DNA from 4 places in the Streptomyces sp. NPDC017993 genome. Region 3 is predicted to be linked to each of the others. Evidence: riboswitches for the same ligand, from Rfam matches in the RefSeq annotation. Region 3 holds a riboswitch; each other region holds the start of a gene.
The links. Region 3 has a riboswitch for cobalamin ahead of ACH4FH_RS15615 (cobalamin biosynthesis protein). Riboswitches for the same ligand answer to the same signal wherever they lie in the genome.

Region 1: another riboswitch for cobalamin. It lies ahead of ACH4FH_RS28540 (prenyltransferase/squalene oxidase repeat-containing protein); the one in region 3 lies ahead of ACH4FH_RS15615 (cobalamin biosynthesis protein).
Region 2: another riboswitch for cobalamin. It lies ahead of ACH4FH_RS29440 ((2Fe-2S)-binding protein); the one in region 3 lies ahead of ACH4FH_RS15615 (cobalamin biosynthesis protein).
Region 4: another riboswitch for cobalamin. It lies ahead of metE (5-methyltetrahydropteroyltriglutamate--homocysteine S-methyltransferase); the one in region 3 lies ahead of ACH4FH_RS15615 (cobalamin biosynthesis protein).

The regions. Positions count from the first base shown of each region.
Region 1 covers NZ_JBIRGO010000017.1:184,653-186,845, reverse strand. Annotated here, with positions in the region: gene ACH4FH_RS28540 (prenyltransferase/squalene oxidase repeat-containing protein) at 1-1,000, opposite strand, end outside; cobalamin riboswitch at 1,162-1,343, opposite strand; gene ACH4FH_RS28535 (MBL fold metallo-hydrolase) at 1,472-2,193, opposite strand, start outside.
Region 2 covers NZ_JBIRGO010000019.1:1,403-3,595, reverse strand. Annotated here, with positions in the region: gene ACH4FH_RS29445 (MFS transporter) at 1-501, shown strand, start outside; gene ACH4FH_RS29440 ((2Fe-2S)-binding protein) at 555-1,253, opposite strand; cobalamin riboswitch at 1,488-1,670, opposite strand; gene ACH4FH_RS29435 (DUF6973 domain-containing protein) at 1,938-2,193, shown strand, end outside.
Region 3 covers NZ_JBIRGO010000007.1:338,285-340,477, forward strand. Annotated here, with positions in the region: gene ACH4FH_RS15615 (cobalamin biosynthesis protein) at 1-795, opposite strand, end outside; cobalamin riboswitch at 925-1,081, opposite strand; gene ACH4FH_RS15620 (hypothetical protein) at 1,286-1,738, shown strand; gene ACH4FH_RS15625 (caspase family protein) at 1,744-2,193, shown strand, end outside.
Region 4 covers NZ_JBIRGO010000019.1:13,717-15,909, forward strand. Annotated here, with positions in the region: gene metE (5-methyltetrahydropteroyltriglutamate--homocysteine S-methyltransferase) at 1-1,073, opposite strand, end outside; cobalamin riboswitch at 1,236-1,456, opposite strand; gene ACH4FH_RS29500 (3-hydroxybutyryl-CoA dehydrogenase) at 1,627-2,193, opposite strand, start outside.

The DNA of each region.
Region 1 (2,193 bases), on a different contig from region 3:
CGCCGTGCGCTCCCGCGGCCAGCGCGAGGACGGTGTCGGCGGTGTTGCCGACGTCCGGCTGGTCCTCCGCGCCGGGCATCGCGGACAGCAGGTGCTGCCCGTTCGCGTCGAGCTGCGCGACGAGGTAGGCGTCCGCGCCCCCGGCCGCCACCTTCCGGGCACCGGCGTCCGCGCTGCCCTTGCCCTTACCGTCGTCGCCCTGGCTGTCCGCACCGTCCTTGCAGGTCAGCGGGCGGACAGGGGTGACTGTGTCCTTGCCGGCCGGCGTGACGACGAAGCCCTCGCCGAGGGCGCCCAGCGCGGCGGCCGCGGTGGCGTCGGCGTTCGGGGCCAACGCGCCGTCCTTGGGCTGGAAGGCGAAGGCGCCGCGCTCCGCGGACTTCGCCCTGCAGCCCAGCTGGAAGGTCAGCAGCGCGTCGAAGGGCGACTTGCCGCCCTCTTCCGAGGTCACGGCGGCCGGCTTCTCGCCCGCCGCGACGAGTGCCCCGATGACCACGGAGGTGGAGTTGGCGTCGCTCGCCGAGCCCGCCATCGAACTCCATCCGCCGTCCTTGTTCTGCACGGACTTCAGCCAGCCCACGGCCTTCTTCACGGCGTCACCGTGTCCGCCGAGCGCGGCCAGTGCCTGCACCGCGGCGCCCGTCTGGTTGGTGTCCCGCATCGTCTTGGCGGCGCAGGGCTTCGCCGGGTCGGCCCGGAAGGCGGCGAACGAACCGTCGGCGCACTGCTGCCCGGTGAGCCAGTCGACCGCCGACGCCGCGGGCCGCAGGCCCACCGTGTCCTGCGCGAGCAGGGCGAGGGACTGCCGCCACACGCCGTCGTACTCAGGGGAGGTGGCGCCGTACAGGCCGGCGGGCAGCTTCGCGGGGGAGGGCGAGGGGGCCGCGGCCGGGGCGGCGGAGTCGGCGAACGCGGCCGGGGCGGCGGCCGCGCCCAGCACCGCCGCGGTGGCCAGCGCCGCGGCGGCGCGGCGTGCCAGGACGGCGAAGGAAGGAGCCATGGGGTCGGTGCCTCTCGGGGTCGGTTCGCAGCGGTGTACGCAGCCGCGCTCGGCCGGCCGCCCGCGCGCCCGGTCGTCGGACCCACGCGGTGGCACCGGGCTCAGCTCCGTATACCTCGACGGTGCCGCGCACCGGCCGTCCGAAGGCGGGGCCGGGGCGGGAGCCTTGGTCGTGCGCCAGCGGGTGCTCCGGCTCGTACGGCCGTGCGTGCCGCGTAAGCGTCGCGGTGCGCGGGCGGGCCGTCCTCACGGTTGCGGGTCAGCGCCGGATTTTCACCGGCTTCCCCCGATAGGCACGGATGAAGTTTTCACGCACACCTTAACCGGCGCCCGCAAGGGGTTCGCTCGCACGTACGGATACCGGCGGGAACGCGGCCCCGGCGTGCGGGCGCGGGGAGCGGGGCGGCGGAGCCCTTCCCCGCGGGCGGTGTCGGGCGGTGTCGGGCGGTGTCGGGCGCCGGCCCTCGGGGGTCATGCCGCCCGGTACGTCACCGGGTCGGAGCCGGGGACGGGCTCGGCGTGCCCGAGTTTCACCAGGCGGCGCAGGTGGGCCTCGGCTTCCGAGACGGCGATGTTGCGGGAGCCGTAGGGGATCTGCTCCCAGGGGCGGTTCCACTCCATCGCCACCGCGAGCTGCCAGGGCGTGAGGGGTTCGCGGAGCAGTGCTCTCAGTCCGGACAGGCGCTCTTCGTGGTGGGCGAGGAGTTCTTGCACGCGCCCGTCCGCGTCGGCGAACGCGTGCTGGTGGGCGGGCAGCACCTCGGCGGGGGCGAGCCTGCCGATCCGCTCCAGGGAGTCGAGGTAGTCGCCCAGCGGGTCGGTGACCGTGGCGTCGTCCGGGTCCTCGTACAGCCCGACGTGCGGGGTGATGCCGGGGAGGAGGTGGTCGCCGGAGAACAGCCGGCCGAAGCGGTGGGGCTGCCCGGCCGGGGCCCCGGCCACCGCACTCCCGGCCTCCCCGTCCCCGGCCCCCGCACCGGCCCCCGTGCCCCGCCCCGGGTGCTCCTCCTCCAGATGCAGGCAGACGTGTCCCGGGGTGTGCCCCGGCGTCCAGATCCCCCGCAGCCGACGCCCGGGGAGGTCGAGCAGCTCGCCGGGGGCGATGTCGCGGTCGGGCAGCGCGGGCCGCCGGGCGGGCAGTGACCGGGCGCTGCCCTTGGCGCGGGCCGCCCGCAGGGGCGCGAGGTGGTCCT
Region 2 (2,193 bases), on a different contig from region 3:
ACCTCGACGGTGTTCTACGGCCTGGTCCTGGCCGTCTACGCCGCGCTGCTCGTGGTCGCGCAGCCGCTGCTGTCCGACTGGATCGCCCGCCTGCCCTACACCCGCGCCCTGCTCCTGGGCTTCGCCGCGCTGGCCCTCGGCATGGGCACCCTCGCCGTCGGCTCTCCCACCACCATCCTGGCCGGAGCCCTGCTCATCTGCCTCGGCGAGATCGTCCTCTTCCTCAAGAACGATCTCGAAGCCCTGGCCCGGTCCCCCCGCCCACCCGCCGTCGTCTTCGGCCGTCAGCGGCTGGCAGCCGGAATCGGCGCGTTCGTCAGCGGCATCGCGGGAGGAGAGGGCTACGCGCTGGCCGAGCGGACCGGCCATCCCGGCCTCTTCTGGACAGCCGTCGCCGTGCAGTGCGCACTACTGCCTCCGCTGCTGCTCCGCTTCCTGCGCCGCCGACACCCCTGCACAACAGCCAACTCGGACCACCCGGCCGCGGCGCCGACGCATTGAACCTGCGCCATGGCCTTCAGTCGAGAGCACGGGGCCAGGGAGCTCGGGGCCGGTCATGCGCGCGTCTTCTTGTCGTTGAGGACGCATTCGCCGCATGTCCCCATGCCCGGAACGCGGTAATAGAGGCAGCAGTTGTGGCGGCGGTACTCGAGGGGGCTGACGGTGAACACGCCCGCGCTCGCGAGTGGCTCCCGCGTCAGCAGGGCACTCGCGAGCGGGACGGGCGAACACGGGGCGTCGGGGACGCGAGCCAGCAGCGTCTGCAGGGCGCCGACGAGCGCCGATGCCGCGTTGCCCCGCAAAGCGTGCGGGGACACCCCGGTAGCGCGTCGTACGGCGTCGCCCAACGGCAGCAGATTGCGCACGACGACGGTCCGGTGGAGCACGTCGGGCGCGTCATCCCCCGGGGCTTCCCCTGGTTCGGGCAGCCACAGCTCGATGGGGCCGGTCTCGGGGGCCCGCCACCACAGCCGCTCGGGCGCCAGGTCGGGTACCCGGCCGGTCAGCGCGGTGGTGGCCAGGGCGACGGACCACAGACGGGCGGCCGTGCCGATGTGCAGGGTGGAGGCGGCCACCCTGGCCTGGTCGGTCCCCAGCCGCCGCCCTAGGGCGCGTACGTACCGATCCAGGGCGTCGTGGTCGGTGTAGAGGTCGGTCAGGGGACGGAAGCGTTCGGCGTCGCCTCGTGGTCCGCAGGAGATGGCGAAGTACGGTCCGACGGTGGAGACTTCGGCCAAATCCTCGGCGGTCACCACGTGCGTACCGGCCGGTTCGGTGCGCGGAACGAGGCGTAGTGGACGATGTCCTCGGCGCCGCGGGAAGCGCCGGTCCCCCTCGACGCGGACCGGGCAAACGACCTGCGCTTCTTCGCCCCCACCGCGGGCCGGCCGCCCCCTCCCCACGAAGGAACGCAGGCCGTACACCAGCCGAGGCACGCACGCGAGCACACGAATGCCACCATCCTCTCTCGGGGAGATCCGCCCCGGTTTGCCGAGGTACGACGGCGTGAGTCTCCTGACTCGGGTGCGACGCCGCCCCCGCCGCCGGCCCCACAAGAAGGCCGTGGCGGTGGCAAGTTGGCTCCCCCCTCACAGTGGCGGTACCGTGCCGGATTCTCACCGGCTCCTCGTTCCGCCGTCGCGGGTCGGACGGCAGCATCCCAGAAAACCCCGCGCCACGCACCAGAGCCGTACCGGCCATGGGGGACCTCGTCCGAGGCACCCTGTCGCAACGCGGCAAGCGGCTCTACGTCCTGCGCGACGGTGAAGTCACCGCCTCAGGCCCGCCGGGCGAGGGCTCGCTCCGAAGCTGCCGGCCGTCGTGTACGGGGTGGCGGGCGAGGTCACCGCCCACCCTCGCACGGGCGCACCGCAGGTGATGCTCCTCCCGGGGGGATCCGCTCGACCGGCTGTGGCGAGGGCGGGTGGCTTGCGACGATGCTTGACGATCCGGTTCTGGTCAGCGGCCCTCTGGGGGAAGAGCTAAGAGCGGCACAGGCGCAGATTCACGATGCGCTCCGGATGGGGGAACGGGCCGACGAGAGGATCGCCTGGGATCTGAAGGACGATGGCGGTACCCAAAGGAACGCCTTCAACGTCCGGGTACATATGGGGCGGAGGCTCAGCCCCAAGGAGATGCTGCGTCAGTACCAGGTCACTGACGATCCGGAAGGCATGACCACGTACTTCGGGG
Region 3 (2,193 bases):
CGACGCCTCCACCGGGCCCGCGTTGGGGCTCGGGTGCGCGCCGCCGTCGGCCCGCCAGGCGTTCAGCGCGCCGCGCCGGTCGGGGCCCGCGAGCACCGTGAGGGCGGCGGTCAGCCGGGCCCCGGGCCAGCCGGCCACGTCGTCGAGCCGGGCCGATGCCCAGCCGAACCGACGGTAGCGGGGCGATTTATGACCCACCATCGCGTCCAGGGTGTTCACCGCCCGGAACGCCACCAGGCCGGGCACACCGCCCAGCGCACCCCATACCAGGGCGCCCACCACCGCGTCCGACGTGTTCTCCGCGACCGACTCGACCACCGCGCGCGCCATCTGCGGCTCGTCCAGAGCCTGCGGGTCGCGCCCGCACAGATGCGGCAGACGCTCCCGCGCCAGGTCCGGATCGCCCGCGGTCAGCGCGCCGCCGATGGCCCGCGCCTCCCGGCCCAGCGAGGTGCCGCCCAGCACGGCCCAGACCGTCGCCGCGGTGAGTGCCACGCCCGCGGCGGTACGGGCGCGGACGCCACCGGCGGGAGGAGCTGAGGCGGAAGGAGGCGATGACAGGGGGCCGCGTACGGCGCGCTGCAAGAGCGCGGCGCCGACGGCCGTGCCGCCCGCGCACAGCAGGGCGTGGGCCGCTCCGTTGCCACGGTGGTCGCGCCACAGCCGGCGCTCGACGGCACCCGCGGCCCGGCCGAACGCGGCCACCGGATGGCCGCGCCGGGGATCCGCCGCGATCAGGTCGCCGAGAAAGCCGAGGGCCGCGCCGCACGCGTACGTGGCGTGTTCGGCACGCATCGGATCAGGCCGCCGTCAGTCCTCGAAGGGATGCTGCGGCGTAGCTCAACGGGGATCTCGAACTGCGGCCGGGCATGGCGGTATGTCCTCACTCAGGGTCCGCGCCCTGGCTCGACGTGACGGCGACGAGAGTCTCCTGGCTCCCGGATCGGCGTCTCCCCCGGCCTTCCAGCCCGTACGCACGCGACCTGACGGGTCTGCGCGTGACGGGCCGTGACCTCTCCTGGAGGAACGCTCCCCGGTGACAGTGGCGGGACCGCGCCGGATTCTCACCGGACTTCCTCATCTGTCGCCGAATGGCTCCGGCAGTCCACCACGCCCCACGAATGCCCGTCAACTCACTCTTGACCTGCGACGCAGCCCTGTGGCAGGCACTGTGGCACACACCACAGGGTGCTCCGGGGGTCACGGACGGTTGCCCCCGCACCTGATCCCACGTCACTATCTGGTGGCACGGCGGGCGATGGCGCCGCCGGAAGGGGGTCGGGGGATGCCGGACAAGGCTGACCGTCACGAGATCCGCATCAGGGTCACGGGCACGAACAACGCACATCAGGACATCGAGGATCTCAAGGCGTGGCTGGAGCGTGAGCCGTGGCTGGCGCACCAGCGACACGACTGGACGCTGCGGCCGCGCCCGACCGACGGCGACGGCGCCGCGGACGAACGCGACCTCGGGGACATGGCCATCGGCATCGACGATCTGGTCCTGGTCCTCATCGGCACGGTCGCCGCCGAGGTCACCAAGAGCCTCAGCATCGCCCTGCGGGAGTGGCTGCGGCGCCGCAGGGAGGAACGGGCGGCGGGGGAGCAGCCGGCCGTGGCCGTCGGCGGTGACGGCGGGCTGGCACCGGTCGGTGACCCGGGCCCGCGCGGCACGGCCCCCGAACGCCCCGACCCCGCAAGCCGGTCGACCGAGGGCGGCAGCGCCGGCGAGGACTGAGCCGGATGTCCCTCTACGACGCGCGGGGCAAGATCAACCGGGCGCTGCTGATCTGTGTCAGCGACTACAAGAATTTATCCGCACTCCCCGCAGTGGAGGCGAACGCAGAGGAGCTCAAGCGTGTCCTGATCGACCCGGGCACCGACCTGTTCACCGACGAGGAAGTCGTCATCTGCCGCCCGCAGGAGCCCTGGGAGCTGGAGCAGGCCCTGGACGCCGTCACCGACGAGGCGCGCGGCCTGCTGCTGGTGCACTTCTCCGGCCACGGGTGGGTCGGTCGCGACGGCGGCGACCTGCAGCTCATGGTCGGTATGTCGGACACCCGCCAGCGTCACAAGGCGGTGTCCTGGCAGGACATGGTGCTGTCCTACCTCGACAGCGCACGCGCCGACCGGATCGTGATCCTGCTGGAGTGCTGCTACTCCGGCAACGCCGACGAGACCTTCCACTCCCGT
Region 4 (2,193 bases), on a different contig from region 3:
AGCCAGCGGGCGATCTGCGGGTCGATGTCGCGTTCGGCGGTGGCGTCCAGCGGGACGTGCAGCAGCGAGCAGGAGGCCGAGACGTCGACGTGGTCGGCGAGACCGAGGAGCGTGCCCAGCGTGGACAGCGACTTCTCGTAGTCGTTGATCCAGATATTGCGGCCGTTGACGACGCCCGCGACCAGGCGCTTGCCCGACAGCCCGCCCGCCGCTGCGAGGTCTTGCAGGTTGGCGGCGCCCGACTCGGTGAAGTCGATGGCCACACCCTCGACCGGGGCCTTGGCCAGGACGTTCAGCGCGTCGCCGAGCCGACCGAAGTACGAGGCGGCCAGGAGCTTCGGGCGGTCGGTGGCTTCGCCGAGTTCACGGTAGGCACGGGCGGCGGCGTTCAGTTCGGCCGGCGTGCGGTCCTGGACCAGGGCGGGTTCGTCGAGCTGCACCCACTCCGCGCCCGCTGCCCGCAGGTCGGCGAGGACCTCGGCGTACACCGGAAGGAGCCGGTCGAGCAGGGTCAGCGGCTCGAAGTCCGCGGCCACCCCCGGAGCGGGCTTGGCCAGCAGGAGGTAGGTGACCGGCCCGACGAGGACCGGGCGGGCGGAGTGCCCGAGCGCGAGTGCTTCCTTCAGCTCGGCGACCTGTTTGGTGGAGTCGGCGGTGAAGACCGTGTCCGGGCCGAGCTCGGGGACCAGGTAGTGGTAGTTGGTGTCGAACCACTTGGTCATTTCCAGCGGGGCGACATCCTGGTTGCCCCGCGCCATCGCGAAGTAGCCGTCGAGCGCGTCGGCGTCGACCGCCGCGCGGTGCCGCTCGGGGACAGCGCCGACCATGACACTGGTGTCCAGGACATGGTCGTAGTACGAGAAATCGCCGGACGGCACTTCGTGGATGCCGGCGTCGGCCAGTTGCTGCCAGTTCGCACGGCGCAGTTCTGCCGCGGTCTGCCGGAGGGCGTCGGCGTCGACGCGGCCCTTCCAGTAGCCCTCGATGGCCTTCTTCAGTTCCCGGTGCTGTCCCTGGCGGGGGTAGCCGTACACGGTGGCCCGTGCTGCCGCGGCTGCGGACTTCGCTGTCACGGAACTCTCCTTCGCGAAGATGTCTCGTTGGTGTCCCGGAGACGGAACGAGAGCGCGAAGGGAACGACAGACCGGGCGGACCACGCGGTGATGTCGTCGCGTATGCCGCTCGATATGTACGCCGACCCGCCCACGAGGTCACCGGGATGGCCGCACGCGATCGGTCGCGTGCGGGCAACGGGCAGGTCTTCGGACTCGTGGGCCCGTCTCGTACGCGTACGAGACACCTACTGGCCGTCGCTTCCCAGACCCGGCCGGGCCCAGTGCGTATGACGGCGTTCGTTCCCACTCACCGCTGCGGGGCAGTCCCGGATTCCCACCGGGTTCCCTCTTGCGACGCTCCCGCCTGGCGGACGGGGCGAACCAGCTGCACTCGTCACCCTAGAGGGACAACCAGCGGGCGCACACCCCGGACCGAATCGCGGACGGTGACAAGAGACACGGGCCGTGCACGCATAACAGTGCGCGAGGGTGCGGGACAGCCTCGTCAGGCGTCCCGCACCCCCGCAGCACAGCAGTCGCGGCCCCTCAGCCCCGACCAGACCCGGGTCCCTCAACCCCGGTCGTATGTGTGGAACCCGCGGCCCGTCTTGCGGCCGAGCAGCCCCGCCTCGACCATCCGCAGCAGCAGGGGAGGCGGCGCGTACAGGGGTTCCTTGAACTCTTCGTACAGCGATGCGGCGATGGAGGAGACCGTGTCGAGGCCGATCAGGTCGGCCAGCTTGAGCGGTCCCATCGGGTGCGCGCAGCCCAGCTCCATCCCGGCGTCCACGTCCGCCGCGGAGGCGAAGCCGGATTCGGACATCCGGATCGCCGACAGCAGGTAGGGGATGAGCAGGGCGTTGACGACGAACCCGGCGCGGTCCTGGGAGCGGACCACGGTCTTGCCCAGTGCCGTGGCGACGAACTCCTCGGCCGTCGCGGCGACGGCCGGTGAGGTGTGCAGGGACGTGACGACCTCCACGAGGGGCAGCACGGGCACCGGGTTGAAGAAGTGCAGACCGAGGACGTGGTCGGCGCGCCGGGTGGCCATGCCCAGCCGCATGACGGGGATGGCGGAGGTGTTGGTGGCCAGGATCGCCTGTGGATCTTCGATGATCTTGTCGAGGGCGGTGAACAC